DNA from 2 places in the Mesorhizobium sp. M1217 genome. Region 1 is predicted to be linked to the other one. Evidence: predicted binding sites of a transcription regulator. Region 1 holds the regulator's gene; the other holds the start of a gene.
The links. Region 1 encodes PhoB, which activates phosphate uptake and scavenging genes when phosphate is short. Its sites were predicted from a motif close to TGTCATNNANCTGTCAT; they were not measured.
Positions count from the first base shown of each region.

Region 2: NKH37_RS04435 (inorganic phosphate transporter) is a predicted target of PhoB. The motif match lies at 5,237-5,253, and genes of this name have one in related genera.

Region 1 is NZ_JAMYMA010000002.1:73,173-81,505, forward strand. Features, by position in the region: gene xylF (D-xylose ABC transporter substrate-binding protein) at 1-529, opposite strand, end outside; gene NKH37_RS03000 (ROK family protein) at 816-2,060, shown strand; gene phoB (phosphate regulon transcriptional regulator PhoB) at 2,070-2,759, opposite strand; gene phoU (phosphate signaling complex protein PhoU) at 2,776-3,483, opposite strand; gene pstB (phosphate ABC transporter ATP-binding protein PstB) at 3,516-4,319, opposite strand; gene pstA (phosphate ABC transporter permease PstA) at 4,316-5,167, opposite strand; gene pstC (phosphate ABC transporter permease subunit PstC) at 5,171-6,157, opposite strand; gene pstS (phosphate ABC transporter substrate-binding protein PstS) at 6,217-7,278, opposite strand; gene NKH37_RS03035 (hypothetical protein) at 7,940-8,293, shown strand.
Region 2 is NZ_JAMYMA010000002.1:352,278-360,610, reverse strand. Features, by position in the region: gene NKH37_RS04455 (M3 family metallopeptidase) at 1-1,144, opposite strand, end outside; gene NKH37_RS04450 (hypothetical protein) at 1,235-1,645, opposite strand; gene NKH37_RS04445 (carbonic anhydrase) at 1,657-2,301, opposite strand; gene NKH37_RS04440 (transporter) at 2,469-3,494, opposite strand; gene NKH37_RS04435 (inorganic phosphate transporter) at 3,579-5,183, opposite strand; gene NKH37_RS04430 (TetR/AcrR family transcriptional regulator) at 5,304-5,840, opposite strand; gene NKH37_RS04425 (efflux RND transporter periplasmic adaptor subunit) at 5,991-7,268, shown strand; gene NKH37_RS04420 (efflux RND transporter permease subunit) at 7,265-8,333, shown strand, end outside.

The sequences.
Region 1 (8,333 bases):
CAATGGCCTCCTTCAGCACCTCCATCGAACCGGCAAACAGGAAATCGGCATTCGGATCGGAACCCGAACCCTTGATGAAGACGTAGTTGCCTTCCGGCTTCACCTTGAAGACTTCGCGGGCCTGCATGCGGCCGACTTCCTTGTTGTCGAAGGTCAGATAGAACACGTCCTTGTTCTCGATCAGCCGGTCATAGCCGACGACCGGGATGCCTTCGTCCAGTGCCTTCTGCACGGCCGGCCCGATGGCCGAGGCGTCCTGCGCCAGGATGATCAGTGCGCTGGCGCCCTGCGAGATCAGGCTCTCGACGTCGGTGAGCTGCTTGCCGGGGTTGGACTGTGCGTCGGCGGAAATATACTTGTCGCCTGCGGCCTCAATGGCCGCCTTCATTGCGGCCTCGTCGGTCTTCCAGCGCTCTTCCTGGAAGTTCGACCAGGAAACGCCGATGACCTTGTCTTTAGCCTGCGCCACCGACGCCAGCGCCAGCGTCATGGCGACACCCGCCAGAATGGCGGTCGTGAATTTCTTCATCATATCCTCCCTGCGCCGCGTACGGCGTGACCAATTGGCTCAAAGACCAGCTTAGAAGCTCTAATTTTTTCGAGCCTCGAAAAAATACTGGCCCGATCTCCGGCTGCTGTCAACATCGATTCTGATGGATTTTGATGACTCTGCGAGTTTTTTCGAGCGTCGGAATAAACGATGACAGCGCCACCTGCATCTGACACTATTTGCCTGCGTCCGACACTATTTGTCGGACATTACCGACGGCTTCCGGTTCATGAGCGGCCGCGGCAACCGGGAGGAAAGCAAAACAATGTCGGTCGGAATCCGCCATGACGATTTGCGCCGGCGCAACCGGGCGATGGTGATCTCGGCGGTGCGCCGGGCCGGCCAGCCATCGCGTACTGAGATCGCAGCTACTACCGGCCTCAGTCATTCGACCATATCGGCGATCTCTTCCGACCTGATACGGGAAGGCATCCTCGCCGAGAGCAAGGCAAGTGAGCCCGTTTCGTTGAAACGCGGTCGTCCGCAGGTCGGCCTCGCCCTCAACCCGGAAGCGGCGGCGGTGCTGACCGTGGTGTTGTCGCTGAATTTCCTGTCGGCCGCCATTATCGACTATACGGGACAGGTGGTCGCCGAGGAACAGCGCCGGCTGGACACGCTGACCATGCCGCGCGACGAGCTGATCCGTGAATGCATGGCCATCGTCCGGCGCCGGCTGCAGGATCCAGACCTTGACGTCCGCAGTGTCGCCCGCATCGCCCTGGCGATTCAGGGCATTACCGACTCCCCTGCACGCGCCATGCTGTGGTCGCCGATCACGCCGCAGACCGACATCGCCTTTGCCGACATGCTGGAGGACGAATTCGGCATCCCGGCAACGGTGGAGAACGACTGCAACATGATGGCGGTGGCTTTGCGCTGGCGCAATCCGGATCGCTATCGCGACGACTTCATCGCCATCCTGCTTTCGCATGGCATCGGCATGGGGCTGGTGCTGAAGGGCGAACTGTTCACCGGGACGCATTCCTCGGGTGGCGAATTTGGCCACATGATCCATCGTCCGGGCGGCGCGCTCTGCCGTTGCGGGCGGCGCGGCTGCATCGAGGCCTATGCCGGCAACTACGCCATCTGGCGCAACGCCAGGCAGATGAGCGAAGAAAGCGAACCGATCGCCGACGTCAGCGACGCCGACATGCGAGCACTGGCGGCCCGGGCGCGCGAGAAAGATGGGCCGGAACGCGAGGCCTACCGCAAGGCCGGCGAAGCGCTGGGTTTCGGTCTCGGCTCGCTGTTCGCGCTGATCGATCCGGCACCGGTCGCGATGGTCGGCGCCAGTGCCGCCGCCTTCGATCTGATCGAGCCGGCCTTGCGGAAGGCAATCGCCCAGACCGCCGGCGGCCAGCATTCGGGCTCGATCTCCTTCGATACAGAGCCGAACGAATTGCCGCTGATCCGCGAAGGCTGCGCGATGCGGGCGCTAAGCTTCGTCGACCAGGAGATTTTCGCGCCGGGCGCGCAAATGAGGCCCAGCGTCAGAAAGAACGTAGCCTGACCAGGCGGGTCAATCTTCCCTGATCGCATAGCCGGCACCGCGGATGGTGCGGATGACATCCGGCATCCGGCCGTTGTTGACGGCTTTGCGCAGCCGCCCGACATGCACGTCGACGGTGCGTTCGTCGATGTAGATTGTCTCGCCCCAGACATTATCGAGTAACTGGCTGCGCGAGAAGACACGGCCCGGATGCCGCATCATGAACTCGAGCAGCCGGAATTCGGTCGGCCCGAGCCTGATTTCGCTCTTCTTGCGATAGACCCTGTGCGATTCGCGATCGAGCACGATGTCGCCGACCTTCAGCACGCTGGACAGCACTTCCGGCTTGGCGCGCCGCAGCAGCGCCTTGACCCTGGCCATGAATTCCGGTGTCGAAAACGGTTTGACCAGATAGTCGTCGGCGCCGGTCGAAAGCCCGCGCACCCGGTCGCTCTCCTCGCCGCGCGCGGTCAGCATGATGATCGGCAGCCGCTCGGTTTCGGGGCGCACCCGCAACCGACGACAGAGCTCGATGCCGGAAACCGCTGGTATCATCCAGTCGAGCACCAAAAGGTCGGGCACATTCTCCTGCAAACGGATCTCGGCTTCGTCGCCGCGTGTCACCACCTCGACCTGGTAGCCTTCGGATTCGAGATTGTAGCGGAGCAGCACACCCAATGGCTCCTCGTCCTCCACCACCATTATGCGTGGTGCGATCATCGGCTGGGCACCCCCATCATGTCACCGGTGCGGACATTGTCGTTTCGTCCTGCTTCGGACGATTGACCGGCAATTGCTCGCCGGTCAGCACATAATACGCATTTTCGGCGATGTTGGTGACATGGTCGCCGATCCGCTCCAGATTCTTGGCGCAGAACAGCAGGTGCGTGCAAGCGGTGATGTTGCGCGGATCTTCCATCATGTAGGTCAACAGCTCGCGGAACACGGACGTGTATTTGACGTCGATGCGCTCGTCGGCGGCACGCAGCTTGGCCAACGCGGCCGCATCGCCTGCAGCATATTCCTCGATGACACCCTGCACCTGGATGAGAACCAGCTGCGCCATCGCGTCGATGGAATGCGACAGGTCCCGCGGCGTGGCGCTGAGGCCGACCGCACTCACGCGCTTGGCGATATTCTTGGCAAGGTCGCCGATGCGTTCGAGGTCGCCCGCCATGCGGATCGCTCCGACCACATGGCGAAGATCGTGGGCCATCGGCTGGCGTTTGGCGATCAGGGTGATGGCGCGGTCGTCCAGTTCGCGTTGACGCGCATCCATGATGGCGTCGTCGGAAACGACGCGTTGCGCCAGCACGTTGTCGGAATTCAACAGGGCCTTGGTCGCCCCGCCGACCATCGAACCGGCGAGGTCGGCCATGTCGCGGATCAGCTTGCTGATCTGCTCGAGATCCTCGTCGAAAGAAGCGACTGTGTGTTCGCCCATGGTCCTGTCCTCATATGCATGATCGGAACGGCTCAGCCGAAGCGGCCAGTGATGTAGTCCTGCGTGCGCTTCTCGCGGGGCGACGTGAAGATCTTCTCGGTCCGGTCGAACTCGACCAGTTCACCCAGATACATGAAGGCGGTCTGGCGCGACACGCGCGCCGCCTGCTGCATGTTGTGGGTGACGATGACGATCGTATAGTCGGCTTGCAATTCGTCGATCAGTTCCTCGATCTTGGCAGTCGACAGCGGGTCGAGGGCCGAAGCCGGTTCGTCGAGCAGAATGACTTCCGGCTTCACGGCCACGGTGCGGGCAATACAAAGCCGCTGCTGCTGGCCGCCTGACAGGCTCAAGCCGCTGGCGTTGAGCTTGTCCTTGACCTCGCCCCACAGCGCGGCCCGCTTCAACGCTTGTTCGACGCGGCCGTCCATTTCGGACTTGCCCAGATTCTCATAAAGCCTGACGCCGAAGGCGATGTTCTCGTAGATCGACATCGGGAACGGCGTCGGCTTCTGGAACACCATGCCGATCTTGGTCCTCAGGAGATTGAGGTCCTGCGAGCGGTCGAGAATGTTCTTGCCGTCGAGCAGCACCTGGCCCTCGGCTGTCTGCTTCGGGTAGAGTTCGTAGATGCGGTTGAACACACGCAGCAGCGTCGATTTCCCGCAGCCCGAAGGGCCGATGAAGGCAGTGACGCTGCGCTCGGGCAGCGACAAGGTGATGTCCTTCAACGCCTTGCTCTGGCCGTAGTAGAAGTTGAGGTTCTTGACCTCGATCTTCGTCTTCTCGGCGACCGTTTCGGTCATCGTCATGTCCGGGGACAACATCTGTGTCATCTGTCCTCTCTGCGTCCGGTAAGGCTGCGGGCGAGGATGCTCAAGCCCAGAACCGTCAGGGTGATTATGAGTGCGCCGGTCCACGCCAGTTGCTGCCATTCCTCATAAGGGCTGAGAGCGAACTGGAAGATGGTCACCGGCAGGCTGGCCATCGGCGCGTTGATATTGCTGCTCCAGAACTGGTTGTTGAGCGCGGTGAAGAGCAGCGGCGCCGTCTCGCCGGAAATGCGTGCTATCGCCAGCAATATGCCGGTGACGATGCCGGACAATGCGGCGCGGTAGGCGACCGAGCGGATCACCACCCAGCGCGGCGCGCCGATCGCGGCGCCGGCTTCACGCAACGCGTTCGGCACCAGGTTGAGCATGTCTTCAGTGGTGCGCACGACCACCGGAATGACCAGGATGGCAAGCGCAACGGCGCCGGCTATGGCCGAGAAATGTCCCATTGGCCGCACCATCAGTTCATAGACGAACAAGCCGATGATGATCGACGGCGCCGACAACAGGATGTCGTTGATGAAGCGCACGACGGTGGTGATGCGCGAGAAACGCCCATATTCGGCCATGTAGGTTCCCGCCAGCACGCCGATCGGCGTGCCGACGACAACGGCGATGATCGTCATCAGCAGGCTGCCCGCGATTGCATTGAGCAGGCCGCCGGCCTCGCCTGGCGGTGGCGTCATCTCGGTGAAGACCGCGAACGAAAGCCCGGCTGTGCCCTTATAGACCAGTGCACCGAGAATGAGCGCCAGCCAGGCAAGCCCGATGCCGGCGGCGACGACGCAAAGCGCCATCATCACCGAATTTCTGGCTTTGCGGCGGCTGTGGAGCGATGAGGATGTCGACATCGGTCAGACTCCCGTACGGGCGTCGATCCGCATCAGCATATAGCGGGCGGCGGCAAGGATCAGGAAAGTGATGACGAACAGGATCAGGCCGAGCGAAACCAGAGAGGAGGTGTAGAGATCGCCGTCGGCCTCGGTGAACTCATTGGCGATGGTCGCCGAGATCGTCGTGCCCGGCGCGAACAGAGAGGCGCTGATGCGGTGGGCGTTGCCAATGACGAAGGTCACCGCCATGGTTTCGCCGAGCGCGCGGCCGAGGCCAAGCATGACGCCGCCCATGATACCGATGCGGGTATAGGGAATGACCACGCGCCGGGTCACTTCCCAGGTCGTGCAACCGATGCCGTAGGCCGATTCCTTCAGCACCGCCGGCACCGTATCGAAGACGTCCTTGGTGATCGAGGTGATGAAGGGCAGCACCATGATGGCGAGGATCAGCGCCGAGGTCAGAAGGCCGATGCCGTAAGGAGGGCCGGCGAAAAGGCTGGATAGTCCCGGCACGCCGTGGAAGATGTTGATGATGAAGGGCTGTATCGTCGTCTGCAGGAACGGCGCGAACACGAACAGGCCCCAGATGCCGTAGATGATCGAGGGAATGCCGGCCAACAGCTCGACCGCTATGCCGATCGGGCGCCTGAGCGGGCGCGGGCAGAGTTCGGTGAGAAACACGGCAATGCCGATGCCGATCGGAACCGCGATCAGGATGGCGATGGCCGCCGTGACCAGCGTGCCGTAGATCGGCGCCAGCGCGCCAAATTTTTCCGTTACCGGATTCCAGCTTTCAGTCGTCAGGAAAGAGAACCCGAAGGACGACAGGGCCTGCCATGAGCCGGCAAACAGCGAGATTGCGACACCACCGAGGATGACCAGCACAAGAATTGCGGAAGCGCGGGTGAGTCCGCGGAATATGGCGTCTGTGAGCGCGAAGCGCCGCACCGTAGCTTCCCTGGCCCGGGCTGCAGATGATAGCATGGCATCGGAAGCGATGGTCATTGGGTCCTCGCGATTGAAGGCAACAGGGAGGGCGCCGTCGACGCCCTCCCTGGAGGAGATTACATAGCCGAGTAGAGCGGCTTGCCGTCGCTGCCGACGACTTCCTTGGCCCACATGGCCTTGACGCTCTCGACCACCTTGTCGGGCATCGGAACGTAGTCCAGCTCGCCGGCCATCTCGTCGCCCTTGTCGTATGCCCAGGCGAAGAATTTGAGCGCTTCGCCGGTGGTCGCCGCGTCGTCCGGCTTCTTGTACAGGAGGATCCACGTCGCCGCCGTCATTGGCCAGGACTCGGCGCCCGGCTCGTTGGCGAGGATGACGCCATAGCCCGGCTGCGAGCTCCAGTCGGCATTGGCCGCTGCCGCCGAGAATGCCGCCGCGGTGGGTTCGACCTTCTTGCCGTCCTTGTTGATCATATCGGTGTGGGTGAGCTTGTTCTGCTTGGCATAGGCGTATTCGACATAGCCGATCGCGCCGCCGGTCTGGGAGACGTTGTTGGCAACGCCCTCATTGCCCTTGGCGCCGATGCCCACGGGCCATTCCACGGCCTTGTCGACGCCGACCTTTTCTTTCCAGTCCGCGCTGACGTCGCCGAGGTAGTATGTGAAGTTGAACGTCGTGCCCGACCCATCGGAACGGTGAACGACCGCGATCGCCTGCGAAGGCAGCTTGACGTCGGGATTGAGCTTCTTGATCGCCTCGTCATCCCAGCTCGTGATCTTGCCGAGGAAGATGTCGGCCAGCGTCGGGCCGTCGAGAACCAACTCGCCCGGCTTGATGCCTTCGAGGTTGACGACGGGAACGATGCCGCCCATCACCATCGGGAACTGAGCCAATCCGGACGATTCAAGCTCTTCGCCTTTCAGCGGCGCATCAGAAGCGCCGAAGGTAACGGTCTTGGCTTTGATCTGCTTGATGCCGCCGCCGGAACCGATCGACTGATAGTTAAGCCCAATGCCGGTGTCTTTCTTGTAAGTGTCGGCCCACTTCGCATAGATCGGGTAGGGGAAGGTGGCGCCGGCGCCGGAGATGTCCGCGGCGAGCGCGGCGGACAGGGTGAGGGTAGTCGTCGCCGCAGCCATTGCAATCGCAACGGCCGCCGAGCGGATGAAATGTCTCATGTGGCCTGCTCCTGTTCGGAATATGGTCTCTCGGCGCCATTCCTCCGGCGCCCGCTGAGGCCAATAGCCCCCGATTATTACAGTCGCATGACAGTTTCATGTCGCTCCGGTAACGTCGTCCAGCCGGGTTAAGAAGGAACGGCCGCGGGCTTTGTCGGCATGGGCCGCGGTTTGCCGCTGGAATCAGCAGCTTGCGTGAATTCCGGCCGGCTTTGTCCGCTCGACGATAGCAGCCACTGACCTTGAGAAGAAAAAAGCCGGACGGGAGCGCGTTGCATGCAGCCAGAACGTGTCATGGCCGCGCCATCGCCGAAACAGGTCCGTTGGGGTAAATCTGACCCTGTTTCTTGCCGGCGGTCGCTGCTCCCGCCCGTAACTGGAGGAGCGGAACTTCGAATATCCCATTGTCGCGACTGAGCGCGCCATTGGGTATGGTGCGATCGCACCATGGCCTTACGCTGGAAGCGGTGACGAATCGCAAGGTTTTAATTCGCCTCGCGCTGGACCTCCATCCGCGCCCGACCCGGCGATCGATCTTTCGAGCGGGGCCTTCGACTGGAAGTGCGGCGATTTCTACTTCACCTTACCTACTCCCTCTGCACTATTCCGCCGGTTGTCGGTTGGGCCGAAGCAGCGTTATAAGCTTGCAGGGGTGTTGCTGATGTTTCGACGGATTCTGCCTGTCTTCCTGTGCCTGGCGCTGCTTCTGGGAACCGGCTGCGCGCGCAGCTATGACGGCACCGTGATCATTCCCAAGCCGCTCGATGTTCGCCGTTTCTGGGACCGGCCTTCTCCGCAGGCGCAAGCCGAACAGTCGCAGCTGGAGACCGATGTCTTTCCTGTGGCGCCTCAAACGCCGAAAAGGCCGGCGGTGCGCAGGAGCGCAGCTTCCGTTGCAGCGCCACGAAGGAAGGTCGTCGCCAACCCGCCCATGCTGTCATCGGAGCCGGCGAAGCCGCTCACCTGCAGGAATGTCAGCCTGCCCGGCAAACGGGCCCGCATGGTCTGCGAATAACCAACCGGCCGTCGGTCGATACGTGCGGCTGTAGGCCTTG
Region 2 (8,333 bases), 280 kb from region 1:
ACAATCGTGTCGCCACGTCGAAACAGGCGTCGATGATGCGGTCGAGCTGCAGATACGGCTTCAGTTCGGCCTCGTCGAAAGCGAATTTCTCGGCGCGCAGCTTCTCCTGATAGAAGCGCCAGTCCCAGGCGGCGAATTTTTCATTGCTGCCGGCCTCGGCCGCCAGCCGCTGCAATTCGGCCTGGTCGGCGGCGGCCTTCTCCAATGCCTTTTTCCAAACCGGGTCGAGCAGCGTATGCACCGCCTCCGGCGTCTTGGCCATTGTGTCGTCGAGCTTCAACGCGGCATATGATTCGTAGCCGAGCAGCTTCGCCTTTTCGGCGCGCAGGCGCAGCATGTCGCGCACTACGTCCGTGTTGTCGGTGGCGCCGCCATTCTGGCCACGCATGATGAAGGCGCGGAACGCCGTCTCGCGCAGGTCGCGGCGTTCTGAGAAGGTCGAGAACGGCTCGTAGATCGAACGCGACAAGGTGACGGCGTAGCGGCCCTTCTGGCCGCGCATCTCGGCGGCTTCCGCCATCGAGCTTTTCAGGAATTCCGGCACGCCGGCAAGGTCAGCCTCGTCGAGGAACAGCGCCCAGTCGCGCTCGTCGGCAAGCAGGTTCTGGCCGAAATTGGTGCCGAGCGACGACAATTCCTCGTTGATCGACGCCAGCCGCTTCTTGCCTTCGGCGTCGAGCCTGGCGCCAGAGCGGACGAAGTTTTTCCAGGTCTTTTGCAAGACCCGCAGCGTTTCGGCATCGAGCTTCAAAGCATCGCGGCGCTGATAGAGATCGTCGATGCGGGCAAACAGTCGCTCATTCATCGAAATCGCCGAGAAATGCCGCGACATTTTTGGCGAGATGTCGCGCTCCAGCGCCTGGATCGCCTCATTGGTGTGGGCGCCGGCGCGGCACCAGAAGATCGACGAGACATGGTCGAGAGCCTCGCCGGCGAGTTCGAGTGCGGCAAGTGTATTGTCGATGGTCGGCGTCTCGCCGTTGCCGGCAATCGCCTCGATCTCGGCCTCATGCGCCTTCAGGGCCGCGTCGAAGACCGGAGAAAAATCGCCGTCGCCGATGCGCGTGAAATCGGGCAGGCCGAGCGGCCCTTGCCATGCGGTCAGCGGATGGGCGGCGAGGTCGACGGTGGACGGCATGGGCAAACTTTCGCTGAGTGGGTGGGAGAAGCGGATCGTCACCGATGTAAGGCGCCGGCCGGTTCCACGCAACAGCACGCCCCGTTCATGATTTCCTCAGTAGCCGTCGCAGTTTTCCGCGATCGCGGCTTGCGAACTGGCGGTGATCTGGTCGTTGGCGACCGCAAAGGTCTCCTGCATCAGCATGTCGTTGCTGGGAAAATCATAGCAGGCGATCACAGTGGTGACGCCGCCCTCGGTCTTCTCGATCCGGTGGCGGATTTCGGCGCCGGCGACGGCGCCTTGCCACTCGGCGATCGAAGCGATGAATTCCTGCTTGCTTTGCACGACGCCGAGGTCGTCGAGCTTGATGCGGACGTCGTCGGCGAGCAGGTCCGACAATTCGGTGCGGTCGGCGACGAGCAGTGCCGAATACCAGCGGTCGATGATCGCGCTGTCGTCGGCGCGGGCGAAATCTGCCGAGCACAGCAGTGCTGCCGCCGCGAACGCGACCGGAATTCGCACCATGCCCTTGTCTCCTACTCCGTCTCCGGCCGCTCGAAATCGCCGGTCTCCTTGTTCATCACCCAAAGCTCACCGGTCGAAATATCGAACCAGGCGCCGTGCAGCGATAGCCGCCCCTTGCCTTCGAGGATCGAGACGCAAGGGAAGGTACGCAGATTGGCGATGGAATATCGGATCGATATGCGCTCCAGCGCGGTCTGGCGCTCGGTCGCGGTCATGAAGGTGCTGGACGATACGGTCTCGGCCGCCGGCGCGATCAGGCTCATCCATTTGCCGATGAAATCACCTGGCGACAACGGCGCGGCCGTGGTGTCGAGTGCCGCGCGGATGCCGCCGCAGCGGCCGTGGCCCATCACCACGATGTTCTTGACCTTGAGGCTCTGCACGGCAAATTCGAGCGCTGCCGATGTCGAGTGGAACTGATCGTCGGGCGCATAGGGCGGCACCAGATTGCCGACATTGCGCAGCACGAACAGTTCGCCCGGCCCGGCATCGAAGATCGCTTCGGGCGCAGCGCGGGAATCGCAGCAGGCGACGATCATAGTTTCCGGTGCCTGGCCTTCCCGGGCCAGTGCGCGATAACGCCCGCTTTCGGTGAGATAGCGGCCACTCATGAAATTGCGGTAGCCGGTGAGAAGATGCTCAGGAAGATGGGGCATGGGCAGCGGCGGGAGCCTTTCCGGGTTAAAGGCACGGTTCAATCCCGAAAGGCTCTAGCGCATCGGCCCGAAAATCGGAACCGATTTTCGGAAGGCGGGACGGCGTGGTTTCGACGTGCCAGCCCGTACTTTGCATACAGGCGAACGAACGCCGCCATTAGTCGGCCTCAGAACCGCAGTTTGGCGCCGGCGCACAGTAGAAGCCAGTAGAACAGGCCGGTCGCGCCGACCGCGAGCAGCATCGCCAGGATGAAGCCGCTGGGGCTGTCGGTGAATGGCAGCCCGCCGGTGTTCATGCCGAATATGCCGACGATCAGGGTGCCCGGCAAAAGCAGTGTGCTCATCACTGCCAGCGCCTTGAGGCTGCGGTTCGATTCGTCGGCAAGCTCGGCCGCAAGCTCCTCCTGCAGCAGCCTTGCCCGGTCGTTGATCATGACGACCTCGCGGTCGAGCCGTTCCAGGCGGGCAGCAAGCCGGCGCAGAACTTCATGTGCGCCGGCGGAAAGGTTCCAGGCGGAACGGTCTTCATCCTGGAAAAGTGCTGCCAGGGCCGAGATCGGCCGATGCAAGGATACGGCAAGGCGGCGCACATCCTTCAGCTGTCGTCTTTCGTCGGCAAGCCGCTCGGTCACGAGATGGTCCTCGACCGCATCGAGCCGCTTCGTCGCCGCGGCGAGCCGCAGGCTGGTGGTCTTGCAAAAAGCCATGACAAGCGTTTCGAACAGCTCGAATGCTGTGGCGGGCCGCAGCCCTGCGGCAAGGGCGGTGTGCACTTCCTCCACCGCCGCCAGCGGATGGCGCCGGCCGGTGACCAGCAGCCGCTCCGAGACCGCAAAATGCAATCTGCCGATGGTCGTCGACTGATGGGCGATCTCGCCATGCAGGTCGGCGGAAATGCCGTGGACGACGCCATTCTCATGCGCCAGCACCAGGCTGTCCTCATGTCCTTCGAGGATTGCATGAGCCGACGCCGGCAGCGCGCAGGCATGGCTGACCCAGGAATGGGCGCGCCGGTCGACAAGGTCGACATGCAGCCAGACCCAGCCGTCCAGTGAGGCCAGCGCGGCCTCCATGTCCCGGGGCGCCAGCGATTCGGGAGCTTTGCCGGGAGCGGCATGATAGGCCCAGACCAGCCCGGGGGCATGATGCTGGTCGTCCGCGGCAAGCAATGTCAGATGCGATGCGTCATTCATGGCCGCCGCCGAGACAATGCACGTTCAGGATCCGGGCGGCGCCGGAGCCGGCGCCGCGACATTCTGGCCAAGTCCTATCCCCGCTCAGAATATCTGGCGGAAGATGACGAACAGCACGAAGGCAAGACAGATGGAGACCGGAAGGGTCAGTATCCAGGCCATCAGCATGTTGCGCACTGTCGACCATTGCAGGCCCGAGCCGTTCGCCGCCATGGTGCCGGCAACGCCCGACGACAGCACATGGGTGGTCGAGACCGGCAGGCCGAGATAGTCGGCCGATGCGATGGTCGCCATTGCAACAAGCTCTGCGGACGCACCCTGGCCGTAGGTCAGATGGCTTTTGCCGATCTTCTCGCCGACGGTGACGACGATGCGCTTCCAGCCGACCATGGTGCCGAGGCCGAGCGCCAGCGCGATGGCGACCTTGACCCAGAGCGGGATGAACTTCGTCGCGTTGTCGACCGCCTTGTGATAGGTCGTCACCGCCTTCAGGTCGTCGACCTCCATCGGCAGCAGCTTCTTCTTGTCGATCAGTTTCAGCGCTTCACCGATAAGATAGATGTTGTTGCGGGCGTTGCTGACCAGCGTTGTCGGCAGCTTTTCCACGGACGGATAGGGCGACAACATTGCGCTAGTGTCGTGGATGAAGCTCTGCAGGGCAGGCGTGGTCTCGTCCTTCCAGGTCTTGGTGCGAACGGCGTCACCGACCACGGTTGCCGCGTCGGTCACGGCGACGCCGGGCTTGACGTATTTGCCGAGTACCGTTTCGACCTGCGTCGCTGCGGACTTGTAAGCTTCGAGATAGTTCACGTCCGGTGTGCGGTTGAGCGCGAAGGCGGTCGGCACCACGCCGATCAGGATGAGCATGATGAGGCCCATGCCCTTTTGCCCGTCATTGGAGCCGTGGGCAAAGCTGACGCCGGTGCAGGTGAAGATGAGCAGCGCCCGGATCCACAGCGGCGGCGGAGCGCTCGACTTCGGCGCCTCGTAAAGCTCGCGGTTCCTGACCAGCAGCTTCATCGCCAGAAGCAGCAGCCCAGCCAGGCAAAACCCGACCAGCGGCGAGATCAGAAGCGACAGGCCGACATTGCTTGCCTGCGACCAGTCGATGCCGCTGGTGATGGAATCGGCCGGCGCCGTGAACTGGTTGGCGAGGCCGACGCCGATGATCGAACCGATCAGCGTGTGCGAACTCGAGGCAGGCAGGCCGAGATACCAGGTTCCAAGGTTCCACATGATCGCTGCGACCAGCAGCGCGAAGACCATGGCCAGCCCGGAGCTTGATCCGACCTGAAGGATCAGTTCGACCGGCAGCAGCGAAATGATGCCGAAGGCGACCGCCCCGCTGGCGGTGAGCACGCCGAGGAAGTTGAAAAAGCCGGACCACATCACTGCAAGCTCGGCCGGCATGGAATGGGTGTAGATCACCGTTGCCACCGCATTGGCGGTGTCGTGAAAACCGTTGACGAATTCGAAGCCGAGCGCGATCAGCAGCGCCAGGCCAAGCAGAATCCACGGCACCGCGACGGTGCTGGTCAGGTCCTGGCTGAGCGCGTAGCCGACATAGGCAAGGCCGCCCAGGATGATGACGGCAAAGGCCGGCAGAAACCATTTGCCGGTGCTGTTTGGCCGGTCGAGCGGATGCTCCGGCCTTGGAATTCCTGCTTCGCTGGAAACAATATCGACCATACCCCACTCCTCTTGCGTTGCAGCAAAGAATGGGAGGACGCTATGTCGGCACAATGAAGCCTGTGTGACGGCAGAGCACTTTGAGATTGGAGCAGATAGTGCTGGACGGGGGTTCCTGATCTATTCCGCGATCTCCAGCAGGGTCGATATCAGCAGCCGGCGCTCGTCGGCGGAGAGAATGTCCGAACCGAACAGGTTCATGCTGCGAAGCCCTTCGATAGCGAGATAGCAGACCAGCAGCGCCTTGAGATTCGGCGTCTCCTCCTTCAGCCGCTCGAACACTTGCCGCCTGAACGATTTTATCGGCGTCAGGAAATCGGGATCCTCGGCAATCGCCGAAAATATCCAGGACGCCGACGGTTTCGACTCCTCGGCATGCTCGGCCGAAAGCCTGATATAGGCCGCAAGCGGGCTCTCACCGCTGACGCCGTTGGTGCGGGCGGCCTCAAGCGCCTTTTGGAACGCGCTGAGGTAATCCTCCACCAGCGCCTGCATCAATTTCGCCTTCGTCGGGAAATTGTAGAGAAGACCACCCTTCGACACGCCGGCGCGGCTGGCGACCGCATCCAGCGACAGGCTGCCAGGACCCGTCTCGCGTGCCACGTCGGCGGCGGCGGCGAGGATCTTCTCGCGCGAATTTGTTCTGCGGGCCTTCATCAATCGTTCCCCATTCATTAGCTTAAGCGGAATTGACAAGACCGTCCAGACGGTACAGTAAGATTGCCGTCATTTGAAATTGGGACCAGTCACAGGTATGTGTTCCGGTCATCCGACCGTTATGCTGGGCCATGGCCGAGGGGACTGTTCGTGATCAAGCGCTTCATCATCGCCTTCATTCTGCTCGTGCTGGTGTGCGGCGGCATCGTCGGCTTCAACCTGTTCCGCGACAATGCGATCAAACAGTTTTTCGCCACCATGAAGCCGCCGGCCGCGACCGTGTCGACAGTCATCGTCAAACCGATGTCCTGGACGCCCGGCGTCGAGGCGATCGGTACTGTCAGTGCCGTGCGCGGCGTCGACCTGACCGTCGAAACCGCGGGTATCGTCAAGGACATCCAGTTTCATGCCAATCAGAAGGTCGCCGCCAACGCCGTGCTGCTGCAGCTCGACGATGCCGTCGAGCGGGCCGACCTCGTGGCGTCGAAGGCGCAAGCCACATCCGACCAGACGACGCTGATGCGCGCTCTTGAGCTGCAGAAGCGCGGGGTCGGCACCGACGCTACGCTGGACACGGCGCAGGCGGCAGCATCGGTCTCCTCCGCGCAGGTAAACAAGCTGCAAGCGGTGCTCGACCAAAAGCAGTTGACGGCCCCTTTCAAGGGCACCGTCGGTATTCCGAAAATCGACATTGGCCAGTATCTCACACCCGGCACCGCCGTGGTGACCTTGCAGGACATGGACACGATGCGTGTCGATTTCACCGTGCCGGAGCAGCAGCTTCCGCTGCTGAAGATCGGACAGACGGTGCGGCTGGGCATTGGCGGCGGCGACATGCCGTTCGCCGGCAGCATCCGCGGTATCGATCCGAAGATCGACCCGACGAGCCGGCTGGTGACGGTGAGGGCGGAGGTCGCCAATCCTGAAGGCAAGCTGACGCCCGGCCAGTTCGTCCAGGTGCGTGTCGAACTGCCGGAGGAGAACAACGTGCTGGCGCTGCCGCAGACTGCGCTGACCTCCAGCCTGTACGGTGACTTCGTCTTCGTGGTGCGCCCGGCCAAATCCGCAGAAGTCAACGGCGCGGCTCCCGAGGCAAAGCCGGAAGAAAAACCAGCCGCGGATGCTGCCAAGCCCGCTGCCGAAGCACCCGCGGCAAAACCCGAAGAAAAGCCGGGCGCTACCCCAGCCAAACCGGCAGCGGAAGCCAAACCGGCAGCGGAAGAACAGAAGCCGCAGCTCGTGCTCGCCCAGGTGTTCGTCAAGCCAGGCCGCCACAACGCCGGCCTGGTCGAGATCCTGGAAGGCATCCAGCCCGGCGACGAAGTCGTTACCGCCGGCCAGAACCGGCTCTCCAACGGCATGTCCGTTGCCGTCGACAACACAATCGATCCGAGCAAGCCGGGGAACCAGCAGGCAGCCCAGCAATGAGCTTTTCCGACCTCTTCATCCGCCGCCCGGTCCTTTCGACCGTGCTTGCCTGCATGATCCTGCTTCTGGGTTTTCAGGGCATCTTCAACCTTTCGATCCGGCAGTATCCAGAGGTTGAAGAAACGGCCATCACGATCACCACGGCCTATCCCGGCGCCAGCGCCGACCTGATCCAGGGGTTCATTTCCGCGCCGATCGCGCGTGCTGTCGCTTCGACCGAAAACATCGATTATGTCACGTCGGCGAGCCGGCCGTCATCCAGCACCGTGACAGTGCAGATGAAACTCGGCTCCGACCCCGACGTTGCGCTGAACGAAGTCCTGTCGAAGGTTCAGAGCGTTCGCGGCGATCTGCCGGACGAAACCAAAGACCCGGTGATCGTCAAGGGCACCGGCCAGCAGTTCGCGATGATGTACATCTCGATGCAGAACCCGAACATGACGCCGGAACAGCTCACCGAATATATCGAGCGCGTCGTGCGGCCGCGTATGTCGACGGTCGAAGGTGTTGCCGACGTGCAGATTTTCGGCGCCGCCGAATATTCGATGCGTGTCTGGATCGACCCGATCAAACTGGCGGCGCGCGGTGTGACGGCGGCGGAAGTGCTGACCGCCATTAACGAATCGAATTTCCTCTCCGCGCCCGGCGATACCGAAAACGAATATGTGGCTTCCTCGATCACGGTTCGCTCGACCCTGCAGACGCCGGAGGCTTTCGCTGCCCTTCCGCTCCGCTCGAAAGACGGCAATGTGGTGAGACTGCGCGACGTGGCCCGCGTCGAACTCGCCGCGGTGAACACCGACACCAGGGTCACCTTCAACGGCAAGCCCGGCATCTTTCTCGCCATCTTTCCGACGCCGGCCGCCAATCCACTGACCACCGCGGCGGCGATCCACAAGATTGTGCCGACGATCCAGGAGACGCTGCCGCTCGGCATGACGATCGAGATCGTCTATGACTCGACCGAGCAGATCAGCGCGTCGATCGAGGAGGTGTTCAAGACCATCGGCGAGGCGGTCGCCATCGTCATCGTCGTCATCCTGCTCTTCCTCGGCTCGTTCCGCT